DNA from 3 places in the Paenibacillus sp. SER-28 genome. Region 1 is predicted to be linked to each of the others. Evidence: predicted binding sites of a transcription regulator. Region 1 holds the regulator's gene; each other region holds the start of a gene.
What was found. Region 1 encodes Rex, which represses fermentation and respiration genes when NADH is low (regulators of the CRP and FNR family bind a similar motif). Its sites were predicted from a motif close to TTGTGAAATATTTCACAA; they were not measured.

Region 1 (5,468 bases):
TTTGCCGTTTAGCGGAAGAATCTTGGATACAATGGATTTTCTGAAAATTATGTTTCCATCGCTATCTTCGTATCAGTTGGGTTTTGTGTCTTCTGAGTTTGGGCTGGCGCATGATCGCCCTCACCAAGCAGACAGCGACGCGTTGGCTACGGCTGAGGTGTTTTTAAAGTGTCTGGGTGAGCTTCAAGCATTACCTTTGATAACCATACAGCGGCTTAGCGATTTGTTTGCAGAGGAAGACAGTGACCTTGGATGGTTTCTTGATGGGGTGCGTGAAGAGAAAGAGCTTGATCCTATTCAGGATCTGGAGGGGCATCAGTTTTTTCGTCAGCTTGCGCTAAAAGTGGAAGATTGGACGGAGCTAGCTGCTCCGCGTAGAGAAGATGACCCGAATCCACTGTCAGGTGTTTCCTTTGAGGAGTACATGGATGATGTGCGGGACAATTTGCGTTCATCCTTGAGCCAATATGAGGAGCGCGAGGCGCAGATACAGATGATTGAGGGTGTAAATCAGGCACTGAGTGAAGACAAGCATCTGCTGATCGAAGCAGGTACAGGAACAGGGAAGTCCCTCGGCTATTTGCTCCCATCGCTGTATCACAGTGTGAAAAAAGGACAGCGAGTTATGGTAAGTACACATACGATCAACCTGCAGGAGCAATTACGCGAGCGTGACATTCCTATGCTGACCAAGGTGATTCCGTTTCCGTTCCGGGCTGCTATTTTCAAGGGTCGGGGACATTATTTGTGTCTGCGTAAGTTTGAACATAAAATAAACAGAAGAGACTTCGCGACACCGAAGGAAGATTTAATTACAGCTGCTCAGATGATCGTCTGGTTGACGCTAACAGAAACCGGTGATGATGAAGAACTGAATCTGAGCAACCGTGGTGGAGATTTCTGGGAAACGGTGGCGAGTGATTCAGAGTCCTGTCTTGGTCGTTCTTGCCCATGGTTCCGCAAATGCTATTATCATCGTGCACGCCATGAAGCAGGGATAGCGGATGTTGTTATTACGAATCACTCTAAGTTGTTTACAGACGTCAAAGCTAGTCACCAATTGTTGCCGAGCTATGAACATCTGGTGATTGATGAAGCCCATCACCTGGAGGAAGTAGCTGGTAAGCACCTAGGTATGCATATGAAATATTTCACACTCGTGCATACACTGACGCGACTGTTCAAAGACAGCAAGAATGGACAACTGCCTTCACTTCGTCAACAGTTGGCGAAATCGGGGCACGAGAAGTCGACGGATTGGGCCTCAACCATCGATCAGATGTATCCGCTCGTGTTAGAGGTTAAGGAAACTTGGGACCTGCTAAGCGACAAGCTGTTTGGCATGTTGCCAGAACGAAGCGATGCGACACCAGGTGAAACAGGACAGTTTTCTTCCCGTCTCAAACCTTCAGCCAAGCCTGCAAAGTGGGATCAGGCGGGGGCTTTGGAAAATCAGCTATATGTAACGATGAGTGAAATTTTGCGCAAGGGTGACAAGCTGATGCTGGACGTCAAGGAAGAACATGACGATTATGCGGCGGATAGCCTTATTACAGATATCACGGGTCTGCTCAAGGATCTGGCGGGGATTCGAGAAAATTTGCGCTTTTTTATGCGACTCGATGATGAAACAACCGTATACTGGCTCGAAGCGAGTGGGCAATTCCGCAGTAAATCATTACAATTTTATGCGGTGCCCGTCGATGTGAGCCGCCAGTTGAAAGAAATGTTTTTTGACAAAAAAAGAAGCATTATTCTGACGTCTGCTACCTTATCGGTAGATAAGTCGTTTCAGTACATGATCGATCAGCTCGGCTTGCAGGAAGCCGCAGATCAAGAGCGGCTGATGACTTCGCAGCTCCCGTCACCCTTTAATTACAGGGATCAGGTGCTGCTGGTCATTCCACGGGATTTCCCAAGCGTGAAGGGCAGTGTAGGAGATGCACACTTTGTAGATATGCTCGTTAGCTCTCTAGGAGCGACTGCTCAGGCGACGCGGGGGAGAATGCTCGTTCTGTTTACTTCCTATCGGATGCTCCGGCAAGTGTATGAGCCGCTCAAAGAGGCCTTAGCATCCAGCGAAATTACTGTGCTGGGACAAGGTGTGGACAGTGGGAGTCGCAGCAAGCTAACCCGCCGTTTTCAGGAAGCCAAAGCTTCTGTATTGCTGGGAACCAGCAGCTTCTGGGAAGGCGTCGATATTCCGGGGAAGGCTCTGACTTGTCTGGCCATTGTTCGCTTGCCATTTCAACCGCCGAATCACCCGTTGCTGGAGGCAAAAAGCGAGCTGCTCCAGCAGCAGAAGAAGAATCCATTTATGAAGCTGTCTGTACCACAAGCGGTCATTCGCTTCAAACAGGGATTTGGTCGGTTGGTTCGTACAGCGAGCGACCACGGGGTCGTTATCGTTTACGATACGCGTGTGATCGAATCCTATTACGGAAAGCACTTTTTGTACTCGTTACCGGGACCAAAAATGGAGCATATGCCATCGGAGCAAATGGTGCCCCGCATCGCCGAATGGCTCCAATCCGCCCCGGAGACCGAGGCATAACGGACGGACACTAAGTATGTTCGTTACAATTAGGGGGAGCAAGTATGAAATCAGATAAAATTTCAGAGGCTGTCGTACGGAGGTTACCCGTATATTTACGTTATCTGAATGCACTTCACAAACGGGAGGTGGCTACGGTCTCTTCTCAAGAGTTGGGACAGAGGCTAGATTTGAACCCGGCCCAAATCCGTAAAGATCTCGCCTATTTTGGAGATTTTGGTCGGAAGGGTATCGGTTATGATGTTTCTTATCTAATTGAGAAAATACGCCATATCCTGAAAATCGATCAGCAAATTAATGTAGTATTGGTCGGAGCGGGTAATCTGGGGCAAGCCCTTTCGAATTATAACGCTTATTTAAAAGACAATATGAAGATTGTAGCGGTATTTGATGCGTTTCCGGATAAGGTAGGGACCAAGATCAATACATTGGTCGTGCAACCGATGGATGAACTGGAAGCGACTGTGAGAGAAAAAAACATTCGAATCGGGATTATTACCGTACCTGATTTTGAAGCACAGCACGTGGCTGACAGGCTTATTGAGAGCGGAATTGGAGCGATCCTGAACTTTGCACCGACTACTCTCAAGGCACCGGCCAACATTCGGATTCATGCCACAGACTTTACAACTGATTTGCTTAGCCTCGCTTATTATTTGGAGGACGGAAAGGAAGAAACACAATATGACAGTGAATAAATGGATGATTAAAAACGGCTCTTTTGCCGTAAATGGACCAGAAGCTGGGGTAATCCATGGTTTTATGATTGTGGAAGATAGCCGCATTACTTACATTGGCGAGACTTTGCCTTCGGGTGAGGAAGAGACGGAAGCGATCGATGGTAAGGGGCTTTTGTTTTTACCTGGTCTGATTAATACTCATGGTCATGCGGCGATGTCTCTGCTGCGTGGGCATGGAGATGACTTGGCACTTCAAGTATGGCTTCAGGAAAAAATGTGGCCTATGGAAGCCAAGTTTACATCTACGGACGTGTACTGGGGTACGTCGTTGTCTGTGCTGGAAATGCTGAAAGGTGGAACAACGACCTTCCTGGACATGTACGATCATATGGATGAGGTGGCTCGTGTGGCTGAAGAGTCAGGTATTCGTGCAAGTCTGATGCGTGGAGCAATTGGACTATGTTCGGAGGAAGAACAGCGAATCAAGCTGGCTGAGGCCGTGACTTTTGCGCGTAACTGGCATGGTAAAGCAGACGGGCGTATTACAACGATGATGTCACCGCATGCGCCATACACCTGTCCACCTGCGTTTATTGAAAAATTCGTACAAGCTGCGCATGATCTGGATTTGCCGCTGCATACGCACATGTCTGAGACGATCGCCGAAGTGGAGCAAAACGTACGTGACTACGGTTTGCGTCCAGTTGCACACTTGGATAAGCTTGGCTTTTTCTCCCGTCCTTCGCTTGTTGCCCATGGCGTTCATTTGAATGACGAAGAAATAGCTTTACTGGCTGAACGTGGTGTAGCGGTTTCGCACAACCCAGGTAGCAACTTGAAGCTGGCAAGTGGTGTGGCAAGAGTGCCTGAATTGCTGCGTGCAGGGGTTACCGTTTCTCTCGGAACGGATGGTCCTGCCAGTAATAATAACCTGGATATGTTCGAGGAAATGCGTCTGGCAGCACTTATTCACAAGGGTGTATCTGGTGACCCTACGGCAGTTCCTGCGAGTGAAGCGCTGCGTCTGGCAACAGAATACGGTGCAAAGTCAATTGGTTTAAAAGAAGTAGGAGCGTTGGCAGCAGGCAACAAGGCTGACTTTATCGCGCTGGATCTGAATCAGGCACATTTCTTGCCACGTACAGATCTTATTTCCCATGCGGTATACTCAGCAAGCGCCAAAGACGTGGTTCACGTATGGGTAGACGGTCGTCAGGTTGTGAAAAACGGCGAATGCCTGACTATGGACGAGGAACGCATCAAACATGAGGCACAAGCCGCCTTTGAAGGGCTGCTGTCGCGCTAATTCAGGTGTCACATCCCCTTAGAGAGGAAGCACGGGTTTGAAAAATAAGAAAAAGTGGATAGCGGTCGCCATTTTGGCCGTAATACTGATCCTGGTCAGCATTTTCTGGTATTATTCCTATGTTACTCAAGACCAGGTGGCTGAGAAAAATGCCGCTATCATTAAGGCCAAGCAATCAGGTGGTCTGGTTAGCACGACTCAAACATGGAAGTCTGTGTGGGATCAGGTATATTGGGTGGTTCAAGGGAAAAATGCACAGAATGAAAATATAATGGTGTGGGTTCCTTTTCAAAAAGTGGAAGGACAACCTAACGTACCTGCCGCAGATAATAGCGGTGTTCACACCGAACTGCTGAAGAATGGAGTCGATGAGCAAAAAATGACGGCAATAATTCAGCAGCAGCTTCCAGGTGTAAAAATTGTAAGGCTTCAGCCGAGTGTGTTCAATGGCGAATATGTGTGGCAGTTGTTTTACGATGATGGAAGTCATCATTACTACAGCTTTTATCGTTTCTCAGATGGGGTAGCGACGGGTGTAAAATATACTTTGCCCAATAACTAGCTGGTTGAGGATTAGCAGATGTGGAATGAATGACTAGTAAATAATTGAAAGCTTAAGAAAAAGACGTAAATGCGATGAAATTCGTATTTACGTCTTTTAGTCTTGCTATGCCGTAAAGTGGGCTGAAAACCAGTGAAGCATCTTTACCTATCCATCTTCTCTCCTAGGGCAAATTCATCTTTATGGCGGGCAGCACGGAGTGGAGGATTTGAATTTGGAGAAGAGGAGCGTTCGCCATTGCCGCCGGATTTAAGAATATAATCGAGAAAAATCGGATGGCAACAGCGATCGTAAGATCAAATCCTACGCTCAGCGTCTCGCCTCCACCTTAACCAAAGATTTTGCCTCATCACAACTCCTCCACAC
Region 2 (5,468 bases), 160 kb from region 1:
TGATTCCCACAATGAGTGACAAAATGTTATCAGAGCGGATGAAAGATTTGGAAAATGAAGGAATTCTTACACGTCATGTATATCCGGAAACTCCTGTCCGCATTGAATACGAGCTAACAACCAAAGGCCGTGCACTTCAGCCGGTTATGGAACAGATTCAATTTTGGGCTGAGGAATGGATTAGATGAGCACCAAACTAAATAAGCGTTTCTCATAGCAAAACAGCCTTTTCCTAGGAAAAAGGCTGTTTTTTTATTTTGTGTATAGGACTACTTATCCATATCACAGAAATGATGTGCATAGGTAGCACGGCTTAATAGCCTTTGACGCGCCCTGCAACTGAGAATAATGCTGCTGTTGCACGGCGGGGCACACGGGTTTGAATATCCAGCGCGGCCGAACGGAATGTACCCAGACAGGAATGGCAAAGTCTTCCTGCATAAATAGGGGAACGGCAGGACTCACAAGGATAATCGAGCTGACTGTATGTGGAGGGAAACTTGCCTGCTCTTACCCAGTCTGTGAGTAATTCTATAGGTGTGCCGGTTACATCACTGAGCTGGCGGGTATGAGTAGAAGGATGCTTCCATAGATAGTTAGAACAGCGGTCTAAGAATATATTTTCTTCCTGAATACAAGTACTACACAGGTTTCTAAGGTTCTGACGAAAAACGGAACCACATTTTGGGCAATTAGAAGTATGTATCTCCATAGAAACCAGTCCTTTGTATCGAAGTATAGTGAAATTTTGAAATTTATTAGTTACATATTACTATGACCTTATACCTATATCAATCTTTATTTATGGAATCACTGATCTAAGTGTATGTTGGAGTCTGTGTTGACATAACTCTGTTACTTATGTACTATTACTTACATAAAGTTACTTAATGAATAAAATAAATTATTGAAGACAAGGGGATCTTTATATGATGCCATCTTTATTTTTGGCCCACGGCTCACCGATGCTTGCTATTGAACAGACGGACTATACTTCATTTTTAGAGCAACTGGGGAAAAGTATTCGTCCTAAAGCGGTTGTTATCTTTACTGCTCATTGGGAAGCGCAAACGTTGACGATCAGTTCGATGGATGACGTGTACGATACCATTTATGATTTTGGTGGTTTCCCACCGGAACTGTACGCGGTGAAATATCCAGCACATGGTTCTGTCGAACTGGCCAATAAGCTGGAAAAATTATATGAACAAAAGGGTATTGACGTACAAACTGATCGGGTGAGGGGACTGGATCATGGATCCTGGACATTGTTGCATCGTATGTATCCTGAGGCAGACATTCCGGTAGTTCAGATCTCTGTAAATCCATATCTCTCGCCCAAAGCACAATATGTCATTGGTGAAGTGCTACGTGGACTGGGAGAACAGGATATTCTGGTCATTGGCAGTGGCGTGACTGTTCATAATCTGCGTATCGTCAAATGGGGGGAAACGAAAACAGAACCTTGGGCTATAGATTTTGATAATTGGATTATTGAAAAAGTGCAAAGTAGAGATATAGAGGCTTTGGATCACTATAAAAGCGAAGCACCGTATGCTCGTCAGGCGGTACCAAGAGCAGAGCACTTTATACCGTTGTTTATTGCGATGGGGAGTGGAAATCCTGCAAACAAAGTCAAGATCATCCATAGAAGCTATGAGATGGGGAATTTAAGTTATCTATGCTTACAGTTTTAAAAGTGTGTTGCCAGAAGAAGGACTATTGTTAAAATGCTTCGCTACTGCTTCTGTATAAGTAGGGGAGTGGAAATAAATTAGGGAGTGTTATAAGCTATAATGGCTTTTAACACTCCCTTTTACATAAATAACGATTTATTATATCCGGCAAATCTCACGAGGGCACAATTCACAATGACACACGCCTTGCAGCATTTCCAAATCCTTGACAACAATCATGCCGTTATCGTATTCTACTGCATTTTTCTTACGTAAATCACTAAGCATCCGGTTTACGCTTTCCCGAGTCGCACCGATCATATTAGATAAGTCAGTATGAGTAATTTTCTTATGAATCAGGATATGTTCGCCGTGAGGCTCACCATAGGTATTGCATAGACGGATGAGTGTTGAACATAAAGCACCTGGCTTGCCGTACATCATCAAATCGCGGAACTTAGTCTGAGTAATGCGGTGATGCGAACCCATCCATTTCATAAAGTCAATCGCAAAATCACAATGCTGGCAAATAAGCAGCTCCAGATCTGTATGATCGATTACGCCAATATCACTGTCTTCCAGAACCTCAGCAGAAAAGGAATGCTTAGTACCGAAAAAAGGATCGGCTTGACCAACAAGATCACCGCTTTGATACATATATAGAATAAGTTCCTTACCTTCATCCGTTGTTTTGGTTACTTTCACGCGTCCGCGCTTAATATAAAACAGCTTATCCGCTGTATCTCCTTCCCAGAACAGATGCGAGCTTTCAGGCATAACTCGATCTTTCATCATCACTTGCAACCGGTTGAAGCTGGCCTCCGAGAAGCAACAGGTGTTGCCGCGGGCTTCCATTACATTTGTAGGGTTTCTCATCGTCCATTTCCCCTTTGTATCCTATGTTTTTTATCTGCAACTTGATCAATTCAAATTCATTATATACCTGCGCAATGCGTTTTTGGGGCAAGAAGAGGGGGTAAAAGTGGCAGAATTCCAAACTTTGTGATTAAATTCACTTCATAAAATAAAATTTTAAATAGATTGTGAAAAAAATCACAATATATCTTGAAAAGCTGTGTTACGATCAGTGCGTGAACAAGAGATAGTACACGAGATAACAGGAGGATGAGGGAAATGGCTGTTAAAAACGAGGTTATCCAAAAAGAGCAAAGCGCAGAGCAGTATATTCAAACGCTGATTGACCGGGGGAACCGGGCACAGCAAGCTTTCATGAGTATGAATCAGGAACAGATTGACGAAATCGTACAAGCTATGGCACTCGCAGGGATGGATAAACACATGTACCTGGCGAAGATGGCTGTTGAAGAAACAGGACGCGGTGTGTACGAGGACAAAATCACCAAAAACATGTTTGCAACAGAATATGTCTATCATAGTATCAAAAATGAAAAAACCGTCGGTGTCATTGAGGACAATGATTTTGACAGTTTTCAAAAGATAGCAGAGCCAGTCGGCATTATCATGGGGATCACTCCAGTGACAAACCCGACTTCGACTACGATGTTCAAAGCGCTGATTGCCATTAAAACACGTAACCCAATCATTTTCGGTTTCCATCCATCTGCTCAATCGTGTAGTGCGGAAGCAGCCCGCGTCTTGCTCGAAGCAGCTGTTAAACATGGTGCTCCAGCTGATTGTATTCAATGGATTGAAGCACCTTCGATGGATAAGACCAATGTACTGATGAACCACCCTGATGTGGCGCTGATTTTGGCAACTGGTGGATCAGGCATGGTTAAGGCGGCATATAGCTGCGGTAAACCTGCTCTGGGTGTAGGCCCAGGTAACGTGCCTTGCTTTATTGAAAAAACAGCAGACATCAAGCAGGCTGTGAACGATCTCATCCTCTCTAAATCTTTCGACAACGGTATGATTTGTGCTTCCGAGCAAGCGGTTATTATCGAAGAGCCAATCTTCGAACAAGTGAAAAAATTGATGATTGCTAACGGCTGCTATTTTGTAAATAAAGAAGAAGCAGCTAAGCTCACTCAAGGAGCTATGAATGTCGAGAAATGTGCAGTGAACCCAGCTATCGTCGGGCAGTCTGCTGTGAAAATTGCTGAAATGAGTGGTATTACAGTACCAGCAGGAACTAAAATTTTGGTCGCTGAGATTGAAGGGGTAGGAACAAAATTCCCATTGTCTGCGGAAAAATTGAGTCCTGTATTGGCTTGCTATAAAGTAAAAAATGCGGAACAAGGTATTCAACGTGCTGCTGAAGTCGTGGAATTCGGGGGCATGGGCCACTCGTCCGCTATTCATTCGAACGATGAGGACGTTATCGCTCGCTTCGCAAACCGTCTGCAAACAGGACGTATCATTGTAAATGCACCTTCCACACATGGTGCGATTGGCGACATTTACAACACCAACCTTCCTTCGTTGACACTCGGTTGCGGTTCGTATGGTCGTAACTCGACTTCGTCGAACGTATCGGCAGTCAATTTGATTAATGTGAAAAGGGTGGCGAAACGGACGGTGAATATGCAATGGTTCAAAGTACCTTCCAAAATCTATTTTGAGAAAAACTCGACACAGTATCTTGCTAAAATGCCTGATATCACACGTGTAGCCATTATCACAGACCCTATGATGGTACAACTTGGATATGTAGATCGTGTTATTCATTATCTGCATCAACGCCAAACACCAGTAGCTATCGAAGTGTTCTCTGAAGTAGAGCCAGATCCATCGACAGTTACAGTAGAACGTGGTACTGAAATGATGAGACGTTTCCAACCGGATTGCATCATCGCACTGGGCGGCGGTTCCCCAATGGATGCGGCTAAAGGCATGTGGATGTTCTATGAATATCCAGATACTGATTTCAATAATTTAAAACAAAAATTCATGGATATCCGTAAACGGATTTACAAGTACCCACGTCTGGGCCAAAAAGCACAATTTGTAGCTATCCCTACAACCTCGGGTACAGGTTCCGAAGTTACATCGTTCGCAGTAATTACGGACAAAAACCTGGGCGACACGAAGTACCCACTGGCTGACTATGAGTTGACTCCTGATGTGGCAATTATTGACCCAGTGTTTGTATATTCGCTACCTAAAACAGCTGTAGCGGACACAGGTATGGATGTTCTGACACATGCTATCGAGGCTTACGTGTCCGTAATGGCTAATGACTACACAGATGGTCTGGCAATTAAAGCCATTCAATTGGTATTCCAATACCTAGAACAATCGGCTCTGACTGGTGATAAGCTGGCTCGTGAAAAAATGCATAATGCTTCTACACTTGCTGGTATGGCATTTGCTAATGCATTCTTGGGCATTAACCACAGTCTTGCACATAAATGGGGTGGACAATACCATACAGCGCATGGCCGCACGAATGCCATTTTATTGCCGCACGTCATTCGCTATAATGCGAAAAAACCGACAAAATTTGCTTCGTTCCCTAAATATTCGCACTTTGTTGCGGATGAGCGTTATGCAGAAATCGCGCGCATACTGGGACTGCCTGCACGCACCACCGAAGAAGGGGTTAACAGCTTGATCGAAGCGATCCGTAAAATGAACAAAACACTTGGTATCGAGGAATCGTTCCAACAAATCGGTTTCGATGCGAAGGATTTCGAATCACGTGTAGACTATCTGGCTGACCGCGCATTTGAAGATCAATGTACAACTGCGAATCCGAAGTTGCCACTGGTTACTGAGTTGGCTGATGTCTATCGCAATGCCTTCTACGGACGTTTTGACCAATAATATAATAGGTACGAAGAGGCTTGTGAAAAAGCATTTTCTCGTTCA
Region 3 (5,468 bases), on a different contig from region 1:
GATCTTCTGCGTGCTGAAGACGATTTAACCGCAGCCGTTTATTTTGTGAACCAGTTGCGTGGTCTCGTGTTTGCACAGCATTTTATGGTGTCACTGTGTGAACGCCGTTTGGATCTGTCCGTATCTAATCTCAGATTTCATATTTGTTATGAAGGTCAATATCCCTCTATTAGCATCCAGGTCATCGATCTCACAGAGCTGGACAATACGCGGAACAATGGGGATGACCATTCTTCCGAACAGGCTCAGCAAGTGTTACGTGACTTTTACAGTTTGCAGATGCGGCCCATAATGGAGGCAATAGCTGCAGTGGGAAGCGCATCTATTGGGCAAATGTGGGGACAGTTTCCGTTGACATTGCTGTATTTTAAGGATAGAGTACAGCCATCGTTGACTGATCCTCAGGATGTGGAGCGCTTTGAACAAGATTATATTTATGTGACACGTGAGCTGAAGGGAGAGGTATTCGGACGTAAAAGAAATCCGTTTACGGTTCGTCTCATTGAATTGGACAATCCTTACCGCCCCGGTGAAAATACCTACATGAAACCGTCCTGTTGCCAATATTACAAGACAGGTGGAGGCCAGCGGTATTGTTATGCTTGCCCAAAAATGTCCGCTTCCGAACGTGAAGAACGCAGACTCGAAGTGATGGCATCACGGTAAAGGATCTGCGGATGTTGGCATGTCCGTCACGTTTTGGTTAAAATAGGTTATGTAACCTAAACCAAGCGACACGAAGGAGGATGCTGTATGTCTGTTTATTCACATAATGCCGTAACACCAGCGAATCAGGAGGTTTCTCTGGATACTTACACCGGTAAGGTGCTGGTTATTGCGAATACCGCCAGTAAATGTGGACTTACCCCGCAATATGGGGATTTGCAAAAGCTTTATGATGAATATAAGGATCGGGGATTAGTTGTATTAGGCTTTCCTTGCAACCAATTTGGCGGTCAGGAGCCGGGCAGCAGCGAGGAAGCGGCTGAATTTTGCCAACTGAATTACGGGGTTAGTTTCCCGGTATTCGCCAAAGTGGACGTCAACGGACCGGATACAGCGCCTCTGTTTGAATATTTGAAAAAGCAACAGCCTGGAGAACAGGAAGATGGAACAATTCAGTGGAATTTCACGAAATTCATTGTGAATCGTGAAGGTGTACCTGTGGGTCGTTTTGAACCGAAGGAGTCACCAGAAGCGATGAAAGCAGCCATTGAGCAATTGTTATAGTAGCTTTGCCTTAACTCCAAAGTATATGTTTAAAAAGGTCTGATTTCCTGCGTGTCTCCGGGAAACGGACCTTTTTTTGTTCTCTACATGTGCATTTGTTTAAGGGGGGCGCATCATGTGAAAGTCGATTCCAAGGGCATAATCAGGGGGCTTACAGGGAAAACTGAATGGAGCAAAAAAATATTTCAGCAAACCGTTGATTTTGTATATCCTTTCTTTTTTAAATGTGGACAAATTGTGAATATCACGAAAAGCTATTGTAATGTGAAAAATATCACACTATAATAAGCGCATGAAGTGAAATAAATCACAAACGCAAACGAGCTGTTTACGTGAAACTATTCACAATTATTATACATTTTATGCCCACACACCAAGGAGGAATTTTACATGAAAGTAGCAGTTATCGGATGTACACACGCAGGCACGGCAGCTATCGTCAACACAGCTAAATGTTATCCAGATGCAGAAATTACCGTTTACGAGCGTAATGATAATATTTCATTTTTATCTTGTGGTATTGCCCTGTATGTAGGTGGTGTCGTTAAAGATCCACACGGCCTGTTTTATTCGTCTCCAGATCAACTGTCTGACTTGGGTGTAGTGACCAAGATGCTTCACGAGGTAACGAGTGTGGATACGGCAGGCAAGACGCTGCATGCACGTAATCTCCAAACAGGTGAAGAATTTACAGACACATTTGATAAATTGATTGTGACCACAGGATCATGGCCCATTATTCCAAAGCTGGAGGGCATTGAACTTGATCATATTTTGCTCTGTAAAAACTATAATCATTCCAATGATATCATTGAGAAAGCCCAGCACGTACAGAACATTACAGTCGTCGGGGCTGGATACATTGGTGTTGAACTGGTAGAAGCTTTCCAAATGAACGGTAAAAACGTAACGCTGATCGACAGTGCTGATCGTATATTGAATAAGTATTTGGACCATGAGTATACAGACCGGATTGAAAGTTCCCTGAAGGAACATGGCATTAAGCTGGTACTTGGCGAAACGGTGAGTCGTTTTGAGGGTACGAACGGTAAGGTGAGTAAAGTCGTGACCTCTAAAGGAGAATATGAAACAGAGCTTGTTATTCTCTGCATCGGTTTCCGACCTCAAACGGATCTGCTCAAAGGTCAGGTAGATATGTTGCCTAACGGTGCGATCATTGTGGATAACTATATGCAAAGTAGCTGCCCGGACGTGTTTGCAGCAGGTGATAGTTGTGCAATCCGCTATAATCCGACAGGTAAAACGGCTTATATCCCTTTGGCAACCAACGCAGTTCGTATGGGTACGCTGGTAGCACGTAATCTGGTACAACCAACGATTGCCTACATGGGAACCCAAGGAACTTCGGGTATCAAAATTTACGAAGACAATATCGCAGGAACAGGCTTGACGGAAGCGGCGGCAACGGACGAAGGCATGACTGTAGAAGCTGTAACCATTGAGGACAGCTACCGGCCTGAATTTATGCCAACCTCCGAAAAGGTATTACTGAAAGTGGTATATGAGCAGGAGACACGAAGAATTTTGGGGGCTCAAATTATGTCGAAGGTGGATTTGACGCAATCCATTAACACACTATCCGTAGCCATTCAAAATCATATGACCATTGACCAGTTGGCCTTTGTCGATTTCTTCTTCCAGCCGCATTATAACAAGCCTTGGAATTTCCTGAATGCAGCAGGCTTGCAAGCATTGCCTACAATATCCGAACGGAACCCAGTTACTGTATAATTAGATTTGTCTGTGACATTGTTCATAAGTTTGTCAACAATCTGAGACGTACGGACGAATCCTTATAGTACAATATAGAGTAGCATAAGGATTAGGGGGTAAGTAGCTTATGGATTTGTTTTATATCCTTTTTCTTGTAGTCGTGGCCCTGGTAGGCCTCGGTGGAGTTATTTGGTTCTTGAGAGCAGTTGAAAAGGAAGAATACAACTAAATGTAAAGCGCGTAGTAGCGCAGTAGATGTAATAATACAGAAAGACAGTCCTTTTTCCAAGGGCTGTTTTTTTATAGTTGAGAAAGTGATTTTTTTCACAAACATAATCACTGATTTTAAATAAAATATGAAAGAAGAATATTTTAGTAAAAAGATATTAAAGGAGCGGGGACATATGGCGAGCTATAAACCGGGGCAAATTGCTGAAAAGACGGTGGAAACAGGAGTGGCCAAGGCGAACAACCCGTGGACTGTGGCGGTGGTACTGGGATTTTTGGCAGGTGCATTTATTGCACTCGGTTTTTTGCTGGATATACGTGTTATTGCAAGTGCGCCTAAAGAATGGGGAAGCATTGCCACCTTTATTGGAGCTGCGGTGTTCCCCGTAGGTCTGGTATTAGTTTTGATCGCCGGCGGAGAATTGCTGACCGGCAATATGATGGCGGTCCCTTTGGCGAGATGGGCAGGACGGATTAAGACAGGAGCCTTGCTTCGTAACTTGGCGATTATTACGCTCAGTAATTTTGCAGGTGCGTTATTCGTTGCATTTTTCTTTGGGCATGTGCTGGGTTTGACAGAAACGGGCCCTTACCTGGACAAAGTGGTGGATATGGCAGGACATAAGCTACATGAAAGCTTTTTGCAGTCTTTTATATCGGGTATAGGATGTAACTGGCTCGTAGCACTGGCTGTATGGCTGGCATATAGCACAGACTCTATCGGTGGCAAAATCATGGGGATTTGGTTCCCGACAATGGCCTTTGTCGCTATTGGATTTCAGCACGTTGTTGCCAATATGTTTCTCATTCCGGCGGCTATTTTTGCAGGCCACTTTTCGTGGGCAGATTATGTTATGAACTTCATTCCGGTCTGGCTGGGGAATTTGGTAGGAGGTAGCCTGTTTGTGGCTGGAGCCTACTGGCTGGCCTATTTGAAAAAGCCTCAAACCAACGCACTTCCAGCGAATGAATCTCCAACTACTTCTTCGGTTGCACATCAAATCCGTTGAGTGATCCTGCTTAATTACGGTACTTTAAAAAGCAATGAACAAAGCAAATCCGCCATGACAGGCCCGGGGGAACGAAACCTGTCATGGCGGATTTTTTTGGGAGTGGTCCATGATTTGGCATGGAGGATGAGTGTGCTCTCGTCCCATAATGCCTTGATCTCTTTTACCCTCGGTAAGATATGATGAAACAGGATTTCGAAAAAAATTATGATTCTAAAAAAATCCGTTTTGCTCTATGCAGCAGACGGATTTTTTAATATTTTGGAGAGCGGCTGTGTGGGAAAATCCTTCTCTTGCCATAGGCCAAAGCTGTGGATATGATAAGATCAGTGTAATTTTTGGAAACGGTAACGGAAAGGAGCATCAACACTATGGATCATCGTAATAGCGCGCCTCCTGAGGCCACGCTTCAACAAGACTTACAAAGGGGACAGCGGATGACGGAGCAGCAGGATGGTATTTTTCCGGCTGTATGCCCGTTAGATTGCCCGGATACGTGTGGGCTCCTTCTTCACAAGGAAAATGGAAAGATAGTCAAGGTGACTGGGAACCCGGATCATCCTATTACCAAAGGGGCTATTTGTAACAAAGTTCGCAATATGACGGAGCGGGTATATGATCCTGATCGGGTGCTCTATCCGTTAAAACGTATAGGCCCCAAAGGAGAAGGGAAATTTGAACGTATTAGCTGGGAGGAGGCAGTCGATACCATTACAGGTCGGTTCAAGGAGCTGATACGTATGGACGGACCGGAATCTATTCTCCCCTACAGCTTTTATGGCAATATGGGCGTATTGAGTGTGGATGGAATGGACCGCCGATTTTTTAATGCGCTGGGTTCAAGCCAACTGGATCAGACGATATGTAGCGTGGCAGGGAATGAAGGCTGGGCGTCCGTTATGGGTTTTAAGGGCGGCACCAGCCCGGAGGACACGGAGGATGCAGACCTCATTATTGTGTGGGGTGGAAATGTCATTAGCACCAACATGCATCAGGTCGTTTTGGCTGAGAAAGCACGTAAAAAAGGTGCTAAGGTGGTCGTTATTGACGTTCATCGCAACCGGACGGCGCAATGGGCGGATTGGTTCATTCCGTTATATCCGGGGACGGATACGGCGCTTGCACTGGGTGTTATGAATGTGCTGTTCGCTCAGGGACTGACGGACGACGAATTTTTACATCGCTACACGGTAGGCCATGAGGAACTGCGCGAGCATGTTAAGACATATACACCAGAGCGAGTTTCGCGGATTACCGGCGTACCGG

Region 2: a site for Rex is predicted at 2,718-2,735, ahead of adhE (bifunctional acetaldehyde-CoA/alcohol dehydrogenase). Genes of this name have one in related genera too.
Region 3: a site for Rex is predicted at 3,277-3,294, ahead of ACUYLD_RS15125 (formate/nitrite transporter family protein). Genes of this name have one in related genera too.

Annotation. Positions count from the first base shown of each region.
Region 1 covers NZ_JBRECM010000002.1:469,517-474,984, forward strand. The annotation lists gene dinG (ATP-dependent DNA helicase DinG) at 1-2,554, shown strand, start outside; gene ACUYLD_RS07595 (redox-sensing transcriptional repressor Rex) at 2,599-3,252, shown strand; gene ACUYLD_RS07600 (amidohydrolase) at 3,239-4,540, shown strand; gene ACUYLD_RS07605 (cell wall elongation regulator TseB-like domain-containing protein) at 4,578-5,102, shown strand.
Region 2 covers NZ_JBRECM010000002.1:310,243-315,710, forward strand. The annotation lists gene ACUYLD_RS06765 (winged helix-turn-helix transcriptional regulator) at 1-188, shown strand, start outside; gene ACUYLD_RS06770 (dioxygenase family protein) at 930-1,697, shown strand; gene ACUYLD_RS06775 (Crp/Fnr family transcriptional regulator) at 1,836-2,552, opposite strand; gene adhE (bifunctional acetaldehyde-CoA/alcohol dehydrogenase) at 2,811-5,423, shown strand.
Region 3 covers NZ_JBRECM010000005.1:226,118-231,585, reverse strand. The annotation lists gene ACUYLD_RS15140 (hypothetical protein) at 1-666, shown strand, start outside; gene ACUYLD_RS15135 (glutathione peroxidase) at 754-1,230, shown strand; gene ACUYLD_RS15130 (FAD-dependent oxidoreductase) at 1,621-2,982, shown strand; gene ACUYLD_RS15125 (formate/nitrite transporter family protein) at 3,369-4,202, shown strand; gene ACUYLD_RS15120 (molybdopterin-containing oxidoreductase family protein) at 4,574-5,468, shown strand, end outside.